Regions from separate parts of the Clostridium sp. HBUAS56017 genome, predicted to be linked through region 2. Evidence: riboswitches for the same ligand, from Rfam matches in the RefSeq annotation. Region 2 holds a riboswitch; each other region holds the start of a gene.

Region 1 (3,284 bases), on a different contig from region 2:
GCTCCAAATAGTGATAAATCTCTGTAATTTCCACATTGTATATCATTTGCTGCTGGAATCTCTTTAGCCTTTAAAACTTCCTTTAAAGAACTTTCTAATGCTTCTTTAATTTCAGCAGCCTCCCTATCTCCCCATATACTTAAATAGAATCCTGTTCTACATCCCATTGGAGATAAATCAATTATTCCATCTAATCTTCCTCTAAGTTCATGTGCTAATAAATGTTCAAGTCCATGCATGGCTGCTGTTCCAAAAGCTTCTTTATTAGGTTGAAGGAATCTTAAATCAAATTTTGTAACTTTGTCCCCTTTTGGTCCATCTAATAAACAACACTTTCTTATATAAGGTGCTTTTACCTTTCTGTGATCTAATTCAAAACTTTCTACTTTTTCCATTTTTACATTCTCCTATCTTAATAAACTTTATTTTCTGTAGCTAAAATAGTTTCAATACTTCCACTAATCTTTTTGGCTAAATATGAATTATTCATAACATATAGATGTATTCCATCAACTCCAGTAGATATAAGATCTACGATTTGCTCTACTGCGTATGCTATTCCAGCCTCTCTTAAAGCTTCTGGATTATATTCATATTTATCCATGATTTTAGTGAACTTCTTTGGGAGTGATGCTCCACTTAATGAAACCATTCTCTCTATTTGCTTTTTATTTGTAACTGGCATAATTCCAGCTTCAATTGGTATTTTTATATTTGCAGCTTTTACTTTATTAAGAAAATCATAATATAAGTTATTATCAAAAAATAACTGAGAAATAAAATAAGCGGCCCCAGCTTCTTCTTTTCTCTTCATATTTTCAATTTCTTTTAGCATACCTTTATTTTCAATATGCCCTTCTGGATAACAAGCTGCTGCAATATTAAAATCATTGTATTTGTTAATGTTTTTAATAATTTCTGAAGCATATTTAAATTCTCCCTTCATTTGTCCATCAGCTGGTATATCTCCTCTTAATGCAAGTACATTTTCGATATTATTATTCTTCAGGGAATTTAAATAGTACTCTATATCTTCTTTAGATGAATTAATACAAGTTAAATGCGCTACAGCTTCTATACCATATTTATTCTTTACCAATGAAGATAATTCTATCGTTTTATTATCAGTTATACTTCCTCCAGCACCATATGTAACACTAATATAGTCTGGATTCAATCCCTTTAACTCTTCTAATGTTCTATAAATAGTCTCAACCGATGATGTCGTTTTAGGAGGAAATATTTCAAAAGAAAAAACAGTTTTTTTATTTTCAAATATTTCGCCTATCTTCATATAAATGCCCCCTTTAATAAAAAATACCTAAAGGTTATCCTTTAGGTATAATAAATTTCTACACTATAATAACCCTTATCTTTCAGCTTTGCTGCAGGATTTAGCACCATCATACACATATTACATATATATTGGTTGCCGGGTTTCACTGGGCCAGTCCCTCCACCTCTCATGATAAGATAAATATTAATTTATAGTTATTATAATATACTATTTATACACTTTTGTAAATATAATTATTTTTTTATCAACAGTAGCAATATAGATAATCCACTGCATATAAAACTTATTGCTAGTATAAGTGTAACTATTTGATTTATACTAAGTCCTCTTTCCTCTAGTCTAAAATGCATTTGACTTCTATCAGCTTGATATACAGGTTTTCCTTCACGGAATCTTTTAAATATGACAAATAAATTGTCAAATATAGGAACTGCCAATGCCAATATTGGCAAAAACAAACTTAAAACAGTAGCTTGCTTAAAAGCACCATCAATAGCTATAATACTTAATAGAAACCCTATAAGATTAGCACCAGAATCCCCCATAAATATTCTTGCTGGATGCCTATTGTAAACTAAGAATCCTAAAATTGCTCCTGCCAGTATAATTGAAAATTGAGCTGATACTCCTTGTCCAAGTATTATTGCAGCAAAAAAGAATGTAACCGAAGAAATTAATGATATTCCTCCTGCTAATCCATCCATACCATCTGACCAATTTATTACCGTAGTAACGCCAAATATCCATGTAATAGTTAATAAAAATTGTATAGTTCTCGATAGCAATATATATTCCCCTGAAAATGGATTTCTAAATCCCTCAAAAACTATACCAGCTTTAAATACTAAAACTGCAGCTAAAACCTGAATTATTAATCTTGGATATATAGGAAATTCTCTCCCTTTAGTTTTAAAATAATCATCTACTACACCAATTAAAAATATTAATGTTGCTGAAATAAATATCCATAGTTCTTCATGTCTATCATCATTAATTGTTAAAAAATATACTATAAAAAAACCTATATAAATCCCAAGTCCACCACAAAGTGGTATTGGTCCTCTATGCTTTTTTCGCTCAGTTGGCTTATCTGTAAATTCCAATTTATGAGCCACCTTCATTATAGGTGGAGTAATTAAGAAAACAATTAAGAAAGTACTTATCAGCGTTATTAAATATTGCATATTAAATCTACTCCTTAAACTTATCTGTCCTTTTTCTTTTATTGTCCTATATGAATTATACTATTATCGACTTTTTTTAGCAATTACAAAAATATTAAAATGCATCTATATTGGCAAAACATCTACAAATATGTTATTATATCAAAAGAAGATTTTAGTAGCAAAACATTATATTTTTATTTTACGGTTGAACATTTTTTTGATTCAAGATAATCTGACTTTCAGGGTGGGAAGTCCTTAGGGACTTTCTGCCTTTTTTTATTTTAATGGAGGTGTATTATGGAAAAAACTTTACTGAGTATTGTCTTAATTCTTATATTTACAAAATTAGGAGGTATAATAAGTAAAAAATTAAAAATGCCTGAAGTTTTGGGTGCCTTAATTGCAGGCGTAATACTAGGTCCTGTTGTATTAAACCTTATACATTACGATGATAATATTAAACTTCTTTCAAACCTTGGAGTTATCATCCTTATGTTTCTTGCAGGACTTGAGACCAATGTAAAAGAATTAAAAGAAGCTGGCTTATCTTCATTTATAATTGCAATAGCAGGTATACTACTTCCTCTTTTTCTAGGAACTTTAGGTGCATCTTTATTTTTTGATAACTTATTAGAAAATATATTTATAGGAGTTATATTAACTGCCACAAGTGTAAGCATAACAGTAGAAACTCTTAAAGAGCTTGGTAAACTTAATACGAAAGCAGGTATAAATATCCTGGGAGCAGCGGTAATAGACGATATTTTAGGCCTTATACTTATATCTATAGTTCTTGCATTTGCACAAACTTCTGGCTCAAA
Region 2 (3,284 bases):
AATCTAGAAAATAACTTTGTTACAGCTCTATAAGTCCCACCATAAACATCTCCACATATTACAATATGATCTCCAGCGGAAAATATGCTTAATACTGAGCATATTGCTGCCATTCCTGAAGCAAAAGCAAATCCTCCATCTCCACCTTCAAGTTCCGCAATTAAATTTTCCAGAACATCCCTAGTCGGATTCCCTGATCTTGAATAATCATATTTTCCAAAGTTATCTATATCAAATTGATGAAATGTTGATGCTTGATATATCGGTGTACTTAAAGCTCCTGTATTTTTATCTATACTTCCTTCTGAATGAATTAATTTTGTCCCTATCCTCATTTCTATTCCCCCTTTATTGCTTGTTTTAAATCATCTAATATATCTTTAATATTTTCAATACCAACAGATAATCTCAGTAAATATTCATCTACCCCAAGTCTTTTTCTAAGATCATCTGGTATTTCACTATGGGTTTGAGTAAATGGATACGTTATAAGTGTGTCTACCCCCCCTAAGCTTTCTGCAAAAGATACAACCTTAACTCTTTTTAATATTTTTTCTACAAGTTTTTTATCTTTAACTCTAAAGGATAAAGTTGTACCAAATCCTGTACTTTGAGATTTATTCACTTCATATCCCTCATGTTCTTCCAATCCTGTATAATATACATCCGAAACTTCATCTTGTTCTTTTAACCAGTTAGCAATAACTATAGCGCTTTCTTCTGACTTCTCTAAACGTATGTGCAGCGTCTTTATTCCTCTTAAAACTAACCAAGCTTCAAAAGGCCCTATTGTTGCTCCTGTAGACATATTAATATATCTTAATCTTTCAATAAATCTATCATCCTTTGCAACTATTAATCCAGCTAAAACATCATTGTGTCCTCCCAAATATTTCGTTCCACTATGAATAACTAAATCAGCTCCAAGATCTAATGGTTTTTGATAATAAGGAGTAAGAAAAGTATTATCAACGATAAATATCAAGTCCTTCTCCTTAGCTATCCTTCCAATGCCTCTTATGTCTGTAACTCTTAGCGATGGATTAGATGGAGTTTCTATAAATATCCCTTTAGTATTTTCCTTAATAGCATCTTTCACTGCTAAAAAATCTCTAGTATCTACAAACGTTGATTCTATACCAAGCTCCTTGTAAATACTTCCAAAAAGTCTAAATGTACCTCCATATAGATCTTCTGAAATAACTAAATGATCCCCAGCTTTAAAAAGATGCACAATACAGTTTATAGCTGCTAAACCTGTTGCAAACGCCAACCCATACCTTCCATTTTCTAATAAAGCTACAGTCTTTTCTAATTCTTCTACAGTTGGATTTTGAAGTCTTGAATAATCATATCCTGTACTTTCATTTAATGCAGGATGCTTGAAGGTTGCACTTTGATAAATAGGAAAACTTATTGCCCCAGTATGCCTATCCCCTCCTGATGCACCTCTTACTACTGTTGTTTCAAAATTCAAATTCATAATTAGCCCCCTTTCAAAATAAAAAAAGCCGCTTCTTTATATAAGAAGCGACTATTGTTAGTCAAATATATAGTCATAATGAGACTACTAATTCCTCTTATCTGTCAGGATAAACCTGCAGGATTTAGCACCACGTAATAAATAATTACAGGTTGCTGGGCTTCAAAGGGCCAGTCCCTCCACCACTCTTAATAAGATAAACTTATTTATTTAATTACATATAATTATACATCTTTCCTAATCAATGTCAACATGTTCTTTGAAATTTTTAATCAAATTATCCTTTTCTTCTCTTCTAAGCTTTTTAATAGCATATTCTCGCTTCATCGCATCTACTTTATCCTCAAAAGTTTCAAAATAAACAATCTTTAGAGGGCCTCTACCCCTAGTGTATTTGGCCCCTTTAGAATTACAATGATCTTTGAATCTTTTTTCTAAATTATTTGTCCATCCAGTATAAAGAGATCCATCTCCACATAACAAAATATAAACATAATTCATACCACTAATATATATTAAGCTATCTCTGAATTTTCAAATTGAGAATTATAAAGATCACAATAGAATCCACCAGCAGATAATAACTCCTCATGATTTCCTTGCTCTATTATATCTCCATCTTTCATAACAAGAATTAAATCAGCATCACGGATGGTTGATAATCTATGAGCAATTACGAAGCTTGTTCTTCCTTCCATAAGATTATCCATAGCTTTTTGTATCAATACTTCTGTTCTTGTATCTACTGAACTTGTTGCTTCATCTAATATTAATATCTTAGGATCTGCAAGTATTGCACGAGCTATAGTTAATAATTGTTTTTGTCCTTGAGATACATTACTAGCTTCTTCATTTAATTCCATATCATATCCATCAGGTAATGTTTTAACAAAGTGATGAACATGAGCTGCTTTAGCTGCTTTTATAACTTCTTCATCTGTTGCATTTAACTTACCATATCTTATATTCTCTCTAATACTTCCATTGAATAACCATGTGTCTTGAAGCACCATCCCAAAAAGCTCTCTTAATTCACCACGATTAAAGTTCATTATACTATTGCCATCTATTAATATATCCCCACTATTTATATCATAGAATCTCATTAAAAGCTTAACTATTGTAGTCTTACCTGCACCTGTAGGCCCAACTATCGCAACCTTTTGCCCTGGCTTAATATTAGCAGTAAAGTCATTTATTATTGTCTTATCTGGATTATATCCAAAGTGAACATCTTTAAAGTCAACTCTACCTTCAAGGCCGTTTGGAGATACTGGATTTGGAACAGTTTGTTCTTCTTCCTCTTCAGCTATAAATTCAAATACTCTTTCAGCTGCAGCTGCTGTTGATTGCATTAAGTTAGCAATTTGTGCTACTTGCGCTATAGGTTGAGTAAAGCTCCTTACATATTGAACAAATGATAATATATCTCCAACTTCAATTGCTTTTTGAATAGCAAGCCATCCACCTAGTATTGATATCATTACATATCCAATATTACCCACAAAAGTCATTATAGGCATCATCATACCTGATAAGAATTGTGACTTCCAAGCTGAATCATATAATGTGTTATTATATTTATCAAATTCTTTTACAGCTTCTTCTTCACCATTAAATGCTTTTACTATATTATGTCCACCGTATACTTCTTCAACCTGACCATTTACATGTCCTAAATATTCTTGTTGAGATTTAAAGTACTTTTGTGATTTCTTAACAACTGCGCCTATTAACCCCATCGAAATAGGTAGTATTAATAAAGCCGCAATAGTCATAGGTATACTTATTGATAACATCA
Region 3 (3,284 bases), on a different contig from region 2:
AAAGGTGCCGAAGCTACAGTTAATGGCACTATAGAAGCTACTTCTCCAATAGAAGTTCCTACAATTAATTTCGTAAATGGTATAATAACTACCATTAATATAAGGAACGGTAAACTTCTAAGTGTGTTTACTATAAAGTCTAACCCTTTATAAACCGCCTTATTCGGTTTTAATCCATTTTCATCTGTTAAAGTTAATATAATAGCTGGTATAAAACCAATTATCACTGCTAATATAGTTGATGGAACAACCATTACTAAAGTTTGTTGTATTGCTGGCCAAAGTAATTCCCACATACTATATTACCTCCCATTCTATATTTTTATCTTTTAAATAATTCATAACTAGGTTCTTGTCCTTTTCTTCTACATTTATTACTAAGCTACCAAGAACATTACTTCTAAACTTTTCTAGTTTGCCCCAAACTACTGAAAAATCTACATTTGTTTCTCTAGCCATTCTTGTGATTATTGTATTTTCAGAACAATCTGCTGGGAAGAATAACTTTATATTAACTCCTGTATCAGGTAGAGTTTCCTCCTCTTCTTCTCCTAAGAACTTCTTTAGAGATAGTCCTGGTTTTAAGAATAACTCATCTGATCTTCCTTCTATTTTAATTTTGCCCCCTTCGATTAATGCTACTTTTTCACATACTTCTTTTACTACTTCCATTTGATGTGTAACCATAACTATGGTAATTCCAAGTTCTTTATTAATCTTTAATAGCAAAGATAATATATCCTTTGTTATCTTTGGATCTAATGCCGATGTTGCTTCATCACATAAAAGTACTTTTGGTTCAAGTGCTAAAGCTCTTGCTATAGCAACTCTTTGTTTTTGTCCCCCACTTAGAGATGCAGGTTTACTGTTAATCTTTTCTTCTAGCCCAACTAATCTTAACAGTTCCATTACTCTCTCATCTATTTTTTTCTTACTGTAGCCCCAAACTTCAAGTGGAAGAGCAATATTTTGATATACTGTTTTTCTTTTTAGTAAATTAAAGTTTTGGAATATCATACCTAAGTCTTTTCTAAATTCTCTAAGTTCATTATTATTAAGCTTAGAAACTTCTTTCCCCATCACAATTACAGATCCATTATCATATGACTCAAGACCATTTATGCATCTAAGCAAAGTTGATTTTCCTGCCCCACTATGCCCGATAATACCGTAAATTTCCCCTTCATTTATGCTTATTGAAATATCTTGTAAAACTTCTACATCCCCAAAACTCTTACTTACATTTTTAATTTCAATCACTAATTGTCTCCTCCTCTATGAATGTAAGATAAAAAATAAATGCGCTAGAGAATAAATCTCTAGCGCAATAATAAACACTAAAATATTATTCTCTCATCTTTCAGTAATTTAAAAAATTTACCGCAGGATTTAGCACCATAGTAAAATAGTAAATGAACTATTATATTGGTTGCTGGGCTTCAAAGGGCCAGTCCCTCCACCACTCTTGATAAGATATCGTTGTATTAAATTTTCTGAGCAATTGCTTCATGTTATTTATAATATTATCTTAATTGCAATTTGTCAATATCTTTTTATGAATTTTTAACAAGACAAGCAGCAATTGAAGCAATCTCTTCTTGTTTTGCTGTTTCCTCTTCTTGCTTCTCCAACCCTAGCTGCCTCTATAGATACATTTATCATGTTAGTTTGATTAAACTATTTTCTTTATAAGAAAATTAAAAACTTTTATCGTAGTATTTTGTATAATTTCACATAAAAAAAGTTGCATTAATCAGAAATATCCCTAATCAATACAACTTTCCATTAAGCCAATTTTATAAACTAATTATTATTTTCTACAGCTTTTTGTATATTATCAATTGCTTCTCTTAAACTTTCACTCTTTTCATTTACAATATCTGCAACCTTATAAATATCAACTATCATCTTAAGCATTTCATTTTGATCTTTAACTGTTGATTCAGCCACCTTACTACTCATATCAGATAACTTCTTAACTTCTGTTGCAACTACTGCAAATCCTTTTCCAGCTTCTCCAGCTCTAGCAGCTTCAATAGATGCATTTAAAGAAAGCATATTAGTTTGAGATGCAATTCCCACTATTTCTTGTGAAGAATTTTTAAAACTATTCACCATATCCTTCATACTGTCTACTTTGCCATAAAGACTTTCTGCTGTACTCTTCATTTCATCAATTTCTTTACTAATTTTTTCAATAGACTTACTTATTGATTCCATTTGTTCCATGATATCCTACTCCTCTTTCCTATAGATTCCCAACCTAATTATTATTATATACCATTAAAATACTAAAACCAATATTCTATTATTGATTTCATACTATCTACCTAAATTAGCATTCAAAATACTTTTCAATTCTTTTGTAGTATTTCGTATATTTTGCTTTTGTAAAATCGCTGACACCACGGCTATTCCATCTATTCCTGACCCACTTAATTCATTAACATTCTTGTCATTTATTCCTCCAATTGCAACTACCGGAATACATAACTTACTTTTAATTTCTTTTAATGAATCATATGTAACCTTAACAGTATCTTCTTTCGTACTTGTAGCAAATGCAGCACCACAGCCAATATAATCTGCCCCATCTGCTTGAGCCTTTAATGCTTCATCCAAATTATGTGCTGATACCCCTACTAATTTATCTTTACCTAAAATTTCTCTAGCTACTTTGCAAGGTATATCACTTTGTCCTAAATGAACCCCTGAAGCATCAATAGTTTGAGCTATATCCAGTCTATCATTTATTATTAATGGTATATTATATTTATCGGTTACAACCTTAATTTCCTTAGCTATTTTATAAAAATCTAATGAAGATATTTCTTTTTCTCTAAGTTGAACTAAAGTCACTCCTCCAAGGATACTCTCTTCAACTGCTTTACTCAAATTTCTTCCTTTTAATACAGATCTATCTGTAACTAGATAAAGTGAATAATCAATAACTGATTTGTCCATTTATTTTTCCCCTTTTCTAAAACTCTTATATAAATTATCAATAAAAATTCCTAATTGCTGTATAAAAACTTACAATTCTCTTGTATACTATTATAGCTAATCAACTCTTTCATGACCATAGTATAAAGTGGTATTATTTTTTATATTTGAAATAATGTTATATTTACATTATACTAAGTATGTTTATATGAAATATAAGTAATAAATTTTCAGGAGGTGCTAACTATGAATATTTATTTAGATAATGCAGCAACAACTAAGCCTTCAAGCGAAGTAATTAACGCTATCTGTGACAGTATGAATAACTTCTATGCTAATGC

Evidence for each region. A riboswitch is a leader RNA that binds a small molecule or an ion and turns the genes downstream of it on or off. The one in region 2 is predicted to bind S-adenosylmethionine.
Region 1: another riboswitch for S-adenosylmethionine. It lies ahead of metF (methylenetetrahydrofolate reductase [NAD(P)H]); the one in region 2 lies ahead of FAY47_RS12300 (PLP-dependent aspartate aminotransferase family protein).
Region 3: another riboswitch for S-adenosylmethionine. It lies ahead of FAY47_RS17065 (methionine ABC transporter ATP-binding protein); the one in region 2 lies ahead of FAY47_RS12300 (PLP-dependent aspartate aminotransferase family protein).

The regions. Positions count from the first base shown of each region.
Region 1 covers NZ_SULK01000008.1:65,791-69,074, reverse strand. The annotation lists gene FAY47_RS08745 (S-ribosylhomocysteine lyase) at 1-395, opposite strand, end outside; gene metF (methylenetetrahydrofolate reductase [NAD(P)H]) at 413-1,294, opposite strand; SAM riboswitch class I at 1,367-1,475, opposite strand; gene FAY47_RS08735 (MraY family glycosyltransferase) at 1,531-2,481, opposite strand; sodium ion sensor (DUF1646 type) at 2,667-2,717, shown strand; gene FAY47_RS08730 (cation:proton antiporter) at 2,761-3,284, shown strand, end outside.
Region 2 covers NZ_SULK01000013.1:65,835-69,118, reverse strand. The annotation lists gene FAY47_RS12305 (aminotransferase class I/II-fold pyridoxal phosphate-dependent enzyme) at 1-335, opposite strand, end outside; gene FAY47_RS12300 (PLP-dependent aspartate aminotransferase family protein) at 338-1,483, opposite strand; SAM riboswitch class I at 1,578-1,681, opposite strand; gene FAY47_RS12295 (GIY-YIG nuclease family protein) at 1,721-1,984, opposite strand; gene FAY47_RS12290 (ABC transporter ATP-binding protein) at 1,999-3,284, opposite strand, start outside.
Region 3 covers NZ_SULK01000025.1:17,312-20,595, reverse strand. The annotation lists gene FAY47_RS17070 (methionine ABC transporter permease) at 1-296, opposite strand, end outside; gene FAY47_RS17065 (methionine ABC transporter ATP-binding protein) at 298-1,260, opposite strand; SAM riboswitch class I at 1,351-1,475, opposite strand; gene FAY47_RS21245 (methyl-accepting chemotaxis protein) at 1,804-2,229, opposite strand; gene thiE (thiamine phosphate synthase) at 2,323-2,964, opposite strand; gene FAY47_RS17050 (cysteine desulfurase family protein) at 3,190-3,284, shown strand, end outside.